3 regions of the Phyllobacterium sp. MT110 genome follow, and region 2 is predicted to be linked to each of the others. Evidence: riboswitches for the same ligand, from Rfam matches in the RefSeq annotation. Region 2 holds a riboswitch; each other region holds the start of a gene.
What was found. Region 2 has a riboswitch for thiamine pyrophosphate ahead of thiB (thiamine ABC transporter substrate binding subunit). Riboswitches for the same ligand answer to the same signal wherever they lie in the genome.

Region 1 (4,294 bases), on a different contig from region 2:
TCTCCCTGTCCTTGATCGCAAGCCGGAGTGGGCGGCATGACGACATCTCCTGCCAAAGCGCTTGTCGTCGACAAGCTAGAAGTCACGTTCGACCGTTTCCGCGCCTTGCGGGGTGTTAGCCTCGATGTGATGCCCGGTGAATCCTTCGGGCTCGTCGGTGAATCCGGCTCCGGCAAATCGACATTGCTGCGGGCGGTCGCCGGGCTGGCGCCGACCAGCGGCGGCTCGATCACCGTGAATGGCAAGCTGCTGGACAAGAAGCGCACCAAGGCGTTCTATCGTGAAGTGCAGATGGTGTTCCAGGACCCCTATGGTTCGCTGCACCCGCGCCAGACCGTCGACCGGCTTCTGCTGGAACCACTGGCGGTCCACGGATTTGCCGACATTGAAAAGCGCATTCTGCGCGCGCTCGACGAGGTGGGCCTCGGCTCCAGCTTCCGCTTCCGTTATTCGCATCAGCTGTCCGGCGGCCAGCGCCAGCGTGTCGCTATCGCCCGGGCATTGATCCTGGAGCCGTCGATCCTGCTGCTCGATGAACCGACATCGGCGCTCGACGCATCCGTACAGGCCGAAGTGCTGAACCTGCTGGAACAGATACGCCGCGACCGCAAGCTGACCTTCCTGATGGTCAGTCACGATCTGGCGGTGGTCACCCACATGTGCGACCGGCTGATGGTCATGCAGAGCGGTGCCGAGGTGGAGCGCCTTTCCGCCGCCGATCTTGCCGCCCGCAAGGTGACGCAGGCCTATACGCGCAATCTGCTCGTTGCCAGCGAGGGTTTTGTGCGGCCGGGCGCACCCGCTGCCTAGGTCGTGCTTTATCGGATTTTTACCATGGTGCACGACTTATCGCAGATTGAGACAATCTGAACGAATTTGCTAAGCAGGCATTTACGGCATGGCCTTCATGGTTCGCTCAACAACCGGAGCGGGCTATGAGCAAATTCAAACAATTCCTGAGAGACAAGCGTGGCGCCACGGCACTGACCTTCGGTCTGCTGCTTGTGCCGCTTATGGGCATGACCGGTCTTGCCCTTGACTATACCGTTGCCTCAAATGAAAGAGTCAATTTGCAGAACGCCGCTGACACAGCGGCGCTGGCCGGTGCCTCCATCTTCACGGGTGGCAATGCACAGGCTGCCGAGGACAGGGCACGGGCCTTTTTGCGTGCCAACCTTGGGGACAAGGCTGGCGCTGTCAGCGTCAATTTCAGTGCAAAGGACCAGAAGGTCACCGTCAATCTGGGAGGGCAGACCAATACCCTCTTCATGTCGTTACTGAACCAGAACTCAGTCCAGATTGGTGTGACTTCAACTGCGCTGGCGCCGTTGAAACCGTCAGAAGCCAAAATCATTTTGAAGGACATGTACGGCATTTGGGCCAAAAAGGTTTCGATTGTCGTCACTCGCCCTGGTTCAACTAAGGAAGTGACGTTAGGCACCGTGCTGTATGAGGCCAAAGACAAGACTGCCCTCAATTGGCGAGGAACAGGGGTCAAAACCATGAGTCCGGCTGACGGCAACGTTGTGCTCGGCGACTACCAAACACTGTATATCAAAATGGAAGTCAAAAAGGACGGTTGTGATGTCGGCCGTTATAATTCCACAGCTGGTACAAACACAGTTACGTGTAAAACTGCATCGAGCGGATATAGGAATTATGACGCAACATACCAAACCAATGATGGAAATACTGTGGATCATCTCTTCGTTGACGGTGTGCAGCTGAAGAAAAATGGTGATACAAAGTTAACTGATCTGCTCAGTTGCGATAAACAATCTCACGAACATGCTTGGGAAGACGGCGGTGGCTGGGACCAGCAAGATCTTTTCTACACGGTTATTTCCGGGTGCAAAGCTGTCGATGGCGAGAATGTCCGCCTGACCAACTGATGTCTGCAATCCTCAAGCGGCGCGATTGACTTTACGCCCCCGCCGCTCCATCATGACTTCATTCCGAGGGGGGCACTGTACAGTGCTGAGATAGCGTCGAGCTGGACCCTTGAACCTGATCCGGGTTATGCCGGCGTAGGAACGGGAATTGAGCATTCTTCACGCACTCTGCCTTGTCTTCGCACATATCCGGATCTCCACACGTTTGATGGAGTCCTGCAGATGCCGTTTTCGCTGAACCACCAATCGCCGAGTCTGTGACGGCCCGCCATGCGCATGCTCGTCCGCATCGCCGGGGCCCTGCTGGCTGTGCTTGCGTGCTGGCAGCTCGCTGTCTGGATGCTGCAGCCGCCGCGCTTCATCCTGCCCGGCCCCGGTTCTGTCATTGCCGCCCTGGTCGAGCAGCAGCATTATCTCCTGAGCAACGCCGCCATCACGGTGCTTGAGATCGTGCTCGGGCTGTTCTTCGGTGCCATGGCCGGAATCCTTGTTGCGCTTCTGGTGGCCGGCCTGCCGGGTTTCGGCCAGATCGTCTGGCCTCTGCTGCTGGTCCTGCAGGCGCTTCCGGTCTTTGCCATTGCGCCGCTCCTGGTTCTCTGGTTCGGCTTCGGCCTCGCGTCCAAGGTCGTCATGGCCAGCCTGATCATCTTCTTCCCCGTCGCCTCGTCCTTTGCCGATGCACTGCGGCGGACCAGTCAGGACCTGCTGGATGCCGCCGCCCTGACACAGGCTTCGCCGCTGGCGACGCTGTTCCTCATCCGTGTGCCCAGCGCCTTGCCCGGCCTCGGTTCGGGCCTGCGTGTTGCGGCGGTCTTTGCCCCCATTGGCGCCGTGATCGGCGAATGGGTCGGTGCCTCGCGCGGACTTGGCTTCGTCATGCTGCAGGCCAATGCCCGCATGCAGACCGACACGCTGTTTGCCGCTCTCATCATCCTCGCCGTTCTGACCATCGTTCTGCGTTTCCTCGTCGATGCCTTCGCCGCACGTCTCACGCCCTGGGTGCAGGCATCATGACCACTCCGTTTTCCCGTCCCGTTGATAAAGGAATGCCCATGTTTCGCCGCCGTGCGTTTGCCCCCGCCATCGTCCTGCTAACCGCCTTGTCTCTCCTCGCATCTCCCGCCGCGGCCGCAGACAAGCTGTCTGTCCTGCTGGAATGGTTCGTCAACCCCGACCATGCACCGCTGGTTGTTGCCCGCGAAAAGGGCTTCTTCAGCGAAGCGGGACTGGACGTGGATCTGATCCCGCCGGCCGATCCGGCAGCGCCGCCGCGCCTCGTGGCGGCCAAGCAGGCGGACATCGCCATCGGCTACCAGCCCAACCTTTATCTCAGCCATGATGAAGGCCTGCCGCTGGTGCGTTTCGGCACCCTGGTGGAGACGCCGCTCAACACGGTGACCGTCCTCGCCGATGGCCCGATCAAGAGCCTGAAGGACCTGAAGGGCAAAAAAGTCGGGTTTTCCGTGGCTGGTTTTGAGGATGCCATGCTCGGCGCGATGCTGAAATCCGAAGGCCTGAAGACGGGAGATGTCGAGCTGATCAATGTCAACTTCGCCCTGTCGGCATCGCTGATCGCCAATCAGGTGGATGCCACGGTGGGTGGCTACCGCAATTTCGAGCTGACGCAGATGGCGCAGGAAGGCCACAAGGGAACGGCATTCTTTCCCGAGGAGCATGGCGTGCCCGTTTATGACGAGCTGATCTTCCTGACCCATCCCGATCTGGCGAAAGACGACCGTTTGAAACGTTTCATCGGCGCCGTGGAAAAGGGCGCGATCTATCTGACCAACCATCCCGATGAGTCCTGGTCGCTGTTCATCAAGGCCTATCCCGATCTCGACAATGCGCTGAACCGGCAGGCATGGATCGATACATTGCCGCGTTTTGCCAAGCGTCCCGCCGCTCTCGACCGCAGCCGTTATGAACGGCTCGGCGTGTTCATGCACGAGGCGGGACTGATCAAATCGGTGCCCAAGGTGGATGACCTCGCCGTTGAACTGCAGTGAAACGATTTATTCGGAGAAAAAGACCATGCCAAAAGTAGATTTCCGCCTGAATGCCATTGTCGATGTCGATGCCATCGGCGGTGATGCCGATCTGGGTGCCCTGGCTTTGCAGGCCGCGCGGGGCGGGGCCACGATCATCCAGTATCGCGACAAGAATTCGCCGACGCGCAAGATGGTGGAGCGCGCCCGTGCCATCCATGCGGCCCTGCACGGCACAGGCATCCCCCTGCTTGTGAATGACCGCATCGACGTCGCGCTGGTGGCGGGTGTCGAGGGTGTGCACGTGGGGCGCGAGGACATGCTGGTCGCCGACGCCCGCACGCTGCTTGGCCCCGATGCAATCATCGGCCTGACGGTGAAGAATGAAGCCGATGCGCAGGTGGCCATAAGCTCTGC
Region 2 (4,294 bases):
ATGACAAGCGACAGCGACAGCGCGAGGGAGAGCAGGGCCGCGGCCGCGCCAAGCACGATGCTTGTGGCAATGGCGCGCCAGACGATGGATTCGCTCATCAGGCGCGCCAGGTCGGCGCCAAGCCCGGAGACAACGGTTCCGCCCATGGGCAGGCCGACAAAGAGCAGTCCGAGGAGAATGATCGCTGTATTGACGCATTGCGCTGCACGGCCCGGCCGCTCGAAGCGCCGCGTGGTCGTCTGAAGACTGAAGCCTTCGTCTGCCGGTTTGCCCGTCAGGCCGAGCAGCAGCAGCACGGCGATGGTCAGGCCCAGTTGCAGCAATGTGAGCGAGACGGCGCGGGCAATATCGAAATCGAAATGCAGGGACTGGTAGATCGCCACTTCCAGCGTGGTGGCACGCGGTCCGCCGCCCAGAGTCAGCACGATCGTGAACGAGGTGATGCAGAGCATGAAGATCAGCCCGGCAATACCGGACAGATTGCGGCGGATGACCGGCCATTCGATCAGGCGGAAGCGTGCCCAACCGCCCATGCCGAGCTGCGCGGCGAGTTTCCAGTAATCCGAAGGAATGGAATCAAGGCTTGCAAGCACCAGCCGGGTCGCCAGCGGCAGGTTGAAAAAGACGTGGGCGAGAAGGATGCCGGGAAGCCCGTAAATATTGGGTATGGTGTCCATGCCGAGGCTGCTGAAAGCAAAGGCCAGCAGGCCGTTGCGGCCATAGATGCTGGTGATACCCAGCACCGCAACAAGTGCGGGTAAGGCCAAGGGCAGGGCAAACAGGCGCAGAATCAGCGCGCGGCCGGGAAAGGCGGGATGTTCATGCAAGGCGCGCGCGAGTGGAATGGCAAGGGCAACCGCAAGCAGCATGGACAGGAGCGCCTGCACCAGCGTGAACCGAGCCACCCGCCACAGATAGCTGTCGAATGCGGCAAAACCTTCCACGCCGCCGCGCAGCGCTTCGGATGCGAGACTGAGAAGTGCGCCACCCGCAAGTGCCGCCAGAAAGGCGAGGGCGCATGCCCCCGCCCATGGTCTGAAACTGCGGATGGCAATCACAATGCTACAGGCTCATGGCCGCGAGCCATTCGTCGATCCAGGCTTTACGGTTCTTGGCGACCTCTTCGGACGGGAAGGCCAGGGTCTTGACGGGTTGAACAAGGGTTTCGAAGGCCGGGTTCAGCGCGTCGGTGGTTTTCGCAGCCGGATACATCCAGTTGTTTTCAGGAATCGCGTCCTGAAACGCCGGGCTGGTCATGAAGGCAAGAAACTGCGCCGATAGCGGGTTTTTCGCCCCGTTGACGGTCTGGGCAGCGACTTCGACCTGCAGGTAATGGCCTTCGCTGAACGAAATGGCCTTGTAGCGGTCCACGCGCTCGGCGATCAGGTGATAGGCAGGCGACGTCGTGTAGGACAGCACCAGCGGCGCTTCGCCCTTGGTGAAGAGGCCATAGGCTTCCGACCAGCCGGGCGTGACGGTCAGCACGCGGTCTTTCAGCTTTGCCCAGGCTTCCCCCGCCTTGTCGCCATAGACCGACTTGACCCAGAGCAGCAGGCCGAGACCGGGCGTCGAGGTGCGGGGGTCTTCGATGACGATCTTCTGCTTCGGGTCGCCTTCGACCAGTTCCTTCAGGCTTTCCGGCGGCGTCTTCAGCTTCTCGGAATCATAGATGACGGCGAAATAGCCGTAATCGTAGGGAACGAAGGTATCATCCTTGTAGCCGCCGGGGATGCTCACGGCGGAGGTGTCGATGCCATGGGGGGCAAACAGGCCGGTTTGCCTGGCCTCATAGGTCAGGTTGGTGTCGAGGCCGAGCACCACATCCGCCTTGGTTGACTCGCCTTCCAGCTTGACCCGGTTGAGCAGGGCAACGCCATCGGCAACCGCCACGAATTCGACCGTGCAGGCACATTGCTTTTCGAAGGCTTGTTTGACCTTCGGGCCGGGACCCCATTCGGCGGTGAAGCTTTCATAGGTGTAGACGGTGAGTTTGCCTTCGGCATGCGCGGTGCCAAGGGGAATGACGGCGAACAGAGCGGTCACAATGGCCGCTGTTTTTACAATAGTCTCGAATGGCCGCATCGGCGCCTCCTATCAGCAGTGTTCAAAAGGATTGGTGCGCCGGCAAATCTGCCGCGTCTAATCCCTCCGCCGGTACAAACCGGATCAGGTTCCGCGGGTTGGCAGGGTTTCCCCGTGCGCCTCTCAGCCGGTCCATGCGACCGGCACCCCGTTAGAGCGTGACAAGGATAGAGGTTCGGCCGAAGCCGTGCAAGCGGTCGATGCTTATGAAATCTTTATGTTTTGCCGGTTCTGCCAAATCGAAAGCTGATACTGGCGCGCCTATTGTCCCCAGCGAAAACATCCCGTGCGGCTGTTTTCCGATGGAAAGGGTCAATCATGTTTCGTGGTCACGGTTTTTATCATTCCCATGTCAGGGCGCAGCAGAACCCGGCTTCCCAAAACGCCCGCCGCAAGGCGATCCTCCTTCGTCCGCGCCGGCAGAAATTCATCCCGGAGCTCTATCCGAGCCTGTTTCTGGCCATCGGCGTGGCGATTGCCGGTATGGCCGCGATTGCACTCGGGCGCTTCGTTTAACCGAGAAACACGGATGCCCTGTGCGACCGGCTTGTGCCATGCTATGGCCGGTGCATGAGCAAATTCGTCCTTCTTCTTGGTGGAACCGTTCACGTCACCGACCGTCTTCGGCATCTCATTGCCGGGGCGCGCGTTCTTGCCGCCGATGGCGGCATTGCCCATGCGCAGGCGCTGGGCGTTGAACCCGAGTTGTGGCTGGGCGATTTCGATTCGACATCGCCTGAACTTGCCGAACGCTATGCGCATGTGCCGCGTTCGGTTTTTCCGGCCGCCAAGGACATGACCGACGGCGAACTGGCACTCAACGAGGCCTACCGGCTGGGCGCCACCGAAGTGATCCTGTGCGGCGCCTTTGGCGGTGAACGCACCGACCACACCCTGCTGCACCTGACCATGGCCACCCGCCATGCGGCGGAAGGCCGGAAGATCATTCTCTCCAGCGGAAGCGAGGAAGCGCATCCCCTGGTTGCAGGAGACTATGCGTTCGATTTTGCCGATGGAACGGTATTCAGCATTGTGGCCTTTACGTCCCTGCGCGGATTATTTATCCATGGTGCGCGATGGCCGCTGGAAAATATGGAACTTTCTTTCGGTTCATCGCTTACAGTGTCGAATGCCGTGTGTGGAAATCTCCACGTATCGCTTCGTTCAGGCAATGCAGTCCTGATTGCTGCGCCGTAAAATTGCGAACCGCTTGTAAAACAACGCGGAAAGTGCAATTCTTGCGGCACAGCATTGGGGACGCAAGCTGGTTAGTTTAGTTTTGAAACGGGAGAGGTCTTCCATGTTGAAAAGTTTGTCGACAGTAGCAGTTGCCGCACTTCTGGCATTTTCGGTAGCCGGTTGCACAACAAGTGAGCAGCGTACAGCGGGTTATGGCGTTGGCGGTGCAGCACTTGGTGCTTTGGCTGGTGGTGCAATCGGTGGTGGCCGTGGCGCACTGGCTGGTGCTGCCATCGGTGGTGTTGGTGGTGTGGCTGTTGGTGCCGCAACGGCCAACAATGATGGCCGCCGTTACTGCACATATGAAAACCGTTACGGCGAGCGTTATCGCGCGCCTTGCCGCGGTTACTAATCCTTCCCCATCAGGGAAAGCGGAACAGGCCGGGAAACCGGCCTGTTTTTGTTTGAGGCGCTGGGGTGCATGGGCTGATCTTTGTTCTGCCGCATTAAGCCCGCACGATATGGCCGCTATATTCATGTTGAGAGGATTGACTAATGAGTTTTCGTTTGACCGCCATTGCGGTTTCCGCGCTTCTGGCCATGTCATTGGCCGGTTGTGAAACGAGCGAACAGAACCAGCGGGCCGGGACGGGCGCGTTGATCGGCGGCGGTGTCGGCGCACTCGCCGGACAGGCACTCGGACACAATACCAAGAGCACCGTGATCGGTGCGGCCGGCGGCGCGCTTCTCGGTGCTGCTGTCGGTACGGCAACGACGCCAAGCGGTGGCGGCAACGGCAATCAGAATCTTTGCCGTTATCAGCGGCCCGATGGCAGCATCTACAACGCCCCCTGCGAAGGCAATGGCGGCCGCGGCGCTGCCTATGGCGGATACAACAACAACGGTTACAACAACGGCGGCTACTGAGCGGCACGTTGCTGAACGGATCCAGACAGGCCGGTTTTCCGGCCTGTTCTGTTTTATGCCATAAAGATATTTGACAGCGGCGCCAATCTCGCCGACAAGCGCCCGT
Region 3 (4,294 bases), on a different contig from region 2:
CAGCTTGGCCGCCAGCGCCGTCAGGGCGCGGCGCGGATCGAGATGCGCTTCGTCCCGGAAAAACAGCCCCCGGCGGAACCGCCCCGCAAGGTCGGGTTCGAGACTGCCCAGTTCCTGCGCGTCCACGCCGGCAAAACCCGAGGTGCGCGATGCGAAACGGTCCAATTCCCCGGCATCACGCGCTGGCGCCAGCACCAGCGTGCCGTTGCGCACGACGCGCCCCGGCAGAGCCGCCTCCCACCAGGAGGCAGCCTTCAATCCGAGTTCCAGCACCTGTTCATCGGCACTTTCCCGCTCGCAATACGGCGCAAGCATGCCGCCCGCATACCAGGAGGCGGTCGATGACGTGTCGCGGCGCGGGTCGAAGACGGTTACGTCCGCGCCCCGCGCCATCAGTTCATGTGCGGCGGTGAGCCCGGCCACGCCGGCGCCTTTGACAAGAACACGCATCAGAATTCGTCACCCCCGACCGGTATGGGTACAGCTGCTGATTTCAGCGGCATGTAGAGATCGCCGCCCTGCCGGAATTTTTCCGCCATGGCTGACATGCCCTCCTTCTGCGCTTCGGCGCGGATATCGTGGGAAATCCGCATCGAACAGAATTTCGGCCCACACATGGAGCAGAAATGCGCCACCTTGTGCGCCTCCTTCGGCAATGTCTCGTCGTGGAACAGCCGCGCCGTTTCGGGATCGAGCGACAGGTTGAACTGGTCTTCCCAGCGGAACTCGAAGCGCGCCCGCGACAGGGCATCGTCCCGCACCTGCGCCGCCGGATGGCCCTTGGCAAGGTCCGCCGCATGGGCGGCGATCTTGTAGGTGATCACCCCGATCTTCACATCGTCGCGGTTGGGCAGTCCGAGATGTTCCTTCGGCGTGACATAGCAAAGCATGGCGGTGCCGAACCAGCCGATCATCGCCGCACCGATGCCCGACGTGATGTGATCATAGCCGGGCGCGATATCGGTGGTAAGCGGTCCCAGCGTGTAGAACGGCGCCTCGCCGCAGACGGCAAGCTGCTTGTCCATGTTCGCCTTGATCTTGTGCATCGGCACGTGGCCGGGGCCCTCGATCATCACCTGGCAGCCCTTGGCCCAGGCAATCTGCGTCAGTTCCCCCAGCGTCTCCAGCTCGGCAAACTGCGCCGCATCGTTCGCATCGGCGATGGAACCCGGCCGCAGCCCGTCACCCAGCGAGAAGCTGACATCATAGGCACGGCAGATATCGCAGATTTCCTCGAAATGCTCGTAGAGGAAACTTTCCCGGTGATGATGCAGGCACCACTTGGCCATGATCGAGCCGCCACGCGACACGATGCCGGTGACGCGGTCGACGGTCAGCGGGATGTAATGCAACCGAACACCCGCATGGATGGTGAAATAATCGACACCCTGCTCCGCCTGCTCGATCAGCGTGTCGCGATAGACCTCCCATGTCAGGTCCTCGGCGATGCCGCCGACCTTTTCCAGCGCCTGATAGAGCGGCACGGTGCCGATCGGCACGGGGGCGTTGCGGATGATCCATTCGCGGATATTGTGGATGTTGCGGCCGGTCGACAGGTCCATCACCGTGTCGGCACCCCAGCGGATGGCCCAGACCATTTTTTCCACTTCCTCCGCCATGGAGGAGGTCACTGCGGAATTGCCGATATTGGCGTTGATCTTGACCAGGAAGTTGCGGCCGATGATCATCGGCTCAAGTTCAGGATGGTTGACATTGGCCGGAATGATCGCCCTGCCCCGGGCAATCTCCTCGCGGACGAATTCCGGTGTGACATGATCCGGCACCGACGCGCCGAAGGAATTGCCGTCGCGCTCCAGCTGCGCCCGCGCCGCGTCGCGGCCAAGGTTTTCACGGATCGCAACATATTCCATCTCCGGCGTGATGATCCCCGCCCGGGCATAGGCGAGCTGCGTCACGGCTTTATCGCCCTTCGCCCGCAAAGGCCGGTTGCGCACAGGAAACTCCGGGGTCAGCCGTTCACCGGTGACGAAGCCATTGTCCTCCAGCTTGACGTGGCGGCCGTCATAGGCGGCAAGGTCGGCATGGCCGGCAAGCCAGCTTGCGCGAATGCGCGGCAGGCCCTTGGCGATGTCAATGGCAGCGTTGGCATCCGTATACGGCCCGGACGCGTCGTACACCGTCACCGGCGGCTCGCCCGCCGTTGGATGCACCGATATCTGGCGCAACGGCACGCGGATATCCGGATGGATATGGCCGGGTTTGTATATTTTGATCGAGGCCGGCAGCGGTCCTGCCGAAACGGTTGGGGTAATTGCGGTCATCATCAGGCTCCTAGGCGGTTAAGCGTGGAAACCCAGTTCTGTGCCGGAAGGATGAAAAGAGATTGCGAATCCGGATACGGATGTGCCGAGGCTGACTCGCATGACTTTCGCACCGTCCCTACGCCAGTATGAACTGGATCAGGTTCAACGGGTCACTGCGCTGCAAAAGCCAGCAGAATCTCAGCCCCTTGTCGGGACCCCCCTGGTGAATGTCTTGAATTGAACGCCCGATCCGCCATTTGTCAAGCGAATCGGTAAAATCGTGTGTGTGGCGCCCCGTCGATTCCGGGCGCCTTGACCGGATCAGGACGCGCGCAGCGGCTTCAACGCATTGCTCCACTTGAGCAATTCGCCAATCATGGTGTTGGCGCTCGCCGTCACCAGTTCATTGGCCTGGAAGACGCCTTCATCGTTGATGAACTGCTGGTACGCCGGAACGGGAACGCCTTCGGGAATGGGAACCATCCGCAGGCCTGCGATGAGGCCCTTGACCGATTCGACCGAGCGCAGGCCGCCCGACACGCCGCCATAGCTGACGAAACCGACCGGCTTGTAGTTCCATTCCTGCCAGAGATAAATGATCGCATTGGTCAGGGACGGCGGAGCGAAATAGTCATATTCCGGCGTCACGAACACGATCGCATCGCCCGCTTCGATCAGCGCGCTCCACTTTTTCGTGTGCGCATGCTCATACTTCCGGGCACGCGGGTGGTTTGGTTCGTCGAAAACCGGCAGGTTGAGATCGGCCAGGTCAATCAGAACCGGCTCGAACTGGCCGTCCTGGCTGGCAAAATCATGGAACCACTTGGCAACCGGCTGACCGGCGCGGCCCGGCCGGGTGCTGACGTGGACGATGTTGAGCTTGGGTGCCATTGAAAGGTCTCCATAAGGCTTGAATAGTATGGAGCATGCATAGGCGCGGCGTGATGCGGCGCACAAGAAGGCACTTTTTTGAAACCGGGTAATATCGATGTGAAGACGATAGTTATGGCGGAGTCTTCACAAAACGAAACCCGCTCCAGCATGGCTCGCTGTGCGGGTTCTGTCGCGTTTTGCAAGGACCGGAAACTCCGGTCATTGATTATCGGTTGTTGCTGAAATCGCTGGTCGCGGCACCTGGACGGGCAACGCGTTCTTTCTTCTTCGGACCAGGAAGCAGACCTTCACGCTGTGCCTGCTTGCGCGCTGCCTTGCGGGCGCGGCTGACGGCTTCAGCCTTTTCACGGACACGGCGCTCGGACGGCTTTTCAAAAGCCTGGCGCGCCTTCATTTCGCGAAAGAGACCTTCGCGCTGCATCTTCTTTTTCAGGACCCGGAGGGCCTGTTCAACATTGTTATCACGGACGAGAACTTGCAATCGTTTTCCTTACCCATGCTTGTCTCGTCTTGCGGGCGTAAGCGTCACAATCAGACAAGCGTTTGATGAATTACCACAACGGCAATCCCGAGAAGCGCGGACTTTATTCATTCCCGCGCTAAAAATCCAGTGCACGGGAGCAGTTTTACTGACATCCACTTCATTTCATCCCGGCAAATTCAATATTTCCGCCGGGATGAACCTGTCGCCTTGCCAAATCCGCCGTGTCGGACGGATTTCGGCAGGGAATCAGATGGCAGCGGTGATGATGATTTCGACGAGGTAGTCCGGGGTTGCCAGCTTGGCTTCGCCGGTGGCGCGCGCAGGCGTGTTGGCCGGATCGACCCAGGCATCCCAAACCGCATTCATTTCGGCAAAGTCCTTCATGTCGGCCATCCAGATGATCGCCTGCAGGATCTTGGACTTGTCGGAACCGGCTTCCTTCAACAGGCGCTCGACCGAAGCCAGGACATCCTTGGTCTGCTCGGTGACGCTCTTGCCCGGTGTGCCTACCTGCCCTGCGAGATAAACCGTGTTGCCATGGATAACGGCCTGGCTCATGCGTGGACCGACTTCAATACGACGAATGCTCATGGAAAGTCTCCTCTAGCAGTTTGGGTAGATCGATATGCGTACAAGAAAAAAGGGCCATTAG

Region 1: it holds a riboswitch for thiamine pyrophosphate, as region 2 does, so the genes downstream of both, AC1Q5O_RS20640 (ABC transporter permease) here and thiB (thiamine ABC transporter substrate binding subunit) in region 2, are expected to answer to the same signal.
Region 3: it holds a riboswitch for thiamine pyrophosphate, as region 2 does, so the genes downstream of both, thiC (phosphomethylpyrimidine synthase ThiC) here and thiB (thiamine ABC transporter substrate binding subunit) in region 2, are expected to answer to the same signal.

The regions. Positions count from the first base shown of each region.
Region 1 covers NZ_JBXAFE010000005.1:185,539-189,832, forward strand. Annotated here, with positions in the region: gene AC1Q5O_RS20625 (ABC transporter ATP-binding protein) at 1-40, shown strand, start outside; gene AC1Q5O_RS20630 (ABC transporter ATP-binding protein) at 37-810, shown strand; gene AC1Q5O_RS20635 (TadE/TadG family type IV pilus assembly protein) at 936-1,892, shown strand; TPP riboswitch at 1,949-2,051, shown strand; gene AC1Q5O_RS20640 (ABC transporter permease) at 2,163-2,906, shown strand; gene AC1Q5O_RS20645 (ABC transporter substrate-binding protein) at 2,945-3,898, shown strand; gene thiE (thiamine phosphate synthase) at 3,924-4,294, shown strand, end outside.
Region 2 covers NZ_JBXAFE010000002.1:490,543-494,836, forward strand. Annotated here, with positions in the region: gene thiP (thiamine/thiamine pyrophosphate ABC transporter permease) at 1-1,058, opposite strand, end outside; gene thiB (thiamine ABC transporter substrate binding subunit) at 1,063-2,082, opposite strand; TPP riboswitch at 2,127-2,243, opposite strand; gene AC1Q5O_RS13970 (hypothetical protein) at 2,401-2,598, shown strand; gene AC1Q5O_RS13975 (thiamine diphosphokinase) at 2,653-3,279, shown strand; gene AC1Q5O_RS13980 (YMGG-like glycine zipper-containing protein) at 3,383-3,673, shown strand; gene AC1Q5O_RS13985 (YMGG-like glycine zipper-containing protein) at 3,817-4,188, shown strand.
Region 3 covers NZ_JBXAFE010000001.1:1,780,184-1,784,477, forward strand. Annotated here, with positions in the region: gene thiO (glycine oxidase ThiO) at 1-450, opposite strand, end outside; gene thiC (phosphomethylpyrimidine synthase ThiC) at 450-2,282, opposite strand; TPP riboswitch at 2,380-2,496, opposite strand; gene AC1Q5O_RS09145 (NADPH-dependent FMN reductase) at 2,586-3,155, opposite strand; gene rpsU (30S ribosomal protein S21) at 3,364-3,639, opposite strand; gene AC1Q5O_RS09155 (RidA family protein) at 3,889-4,233, opposite strand.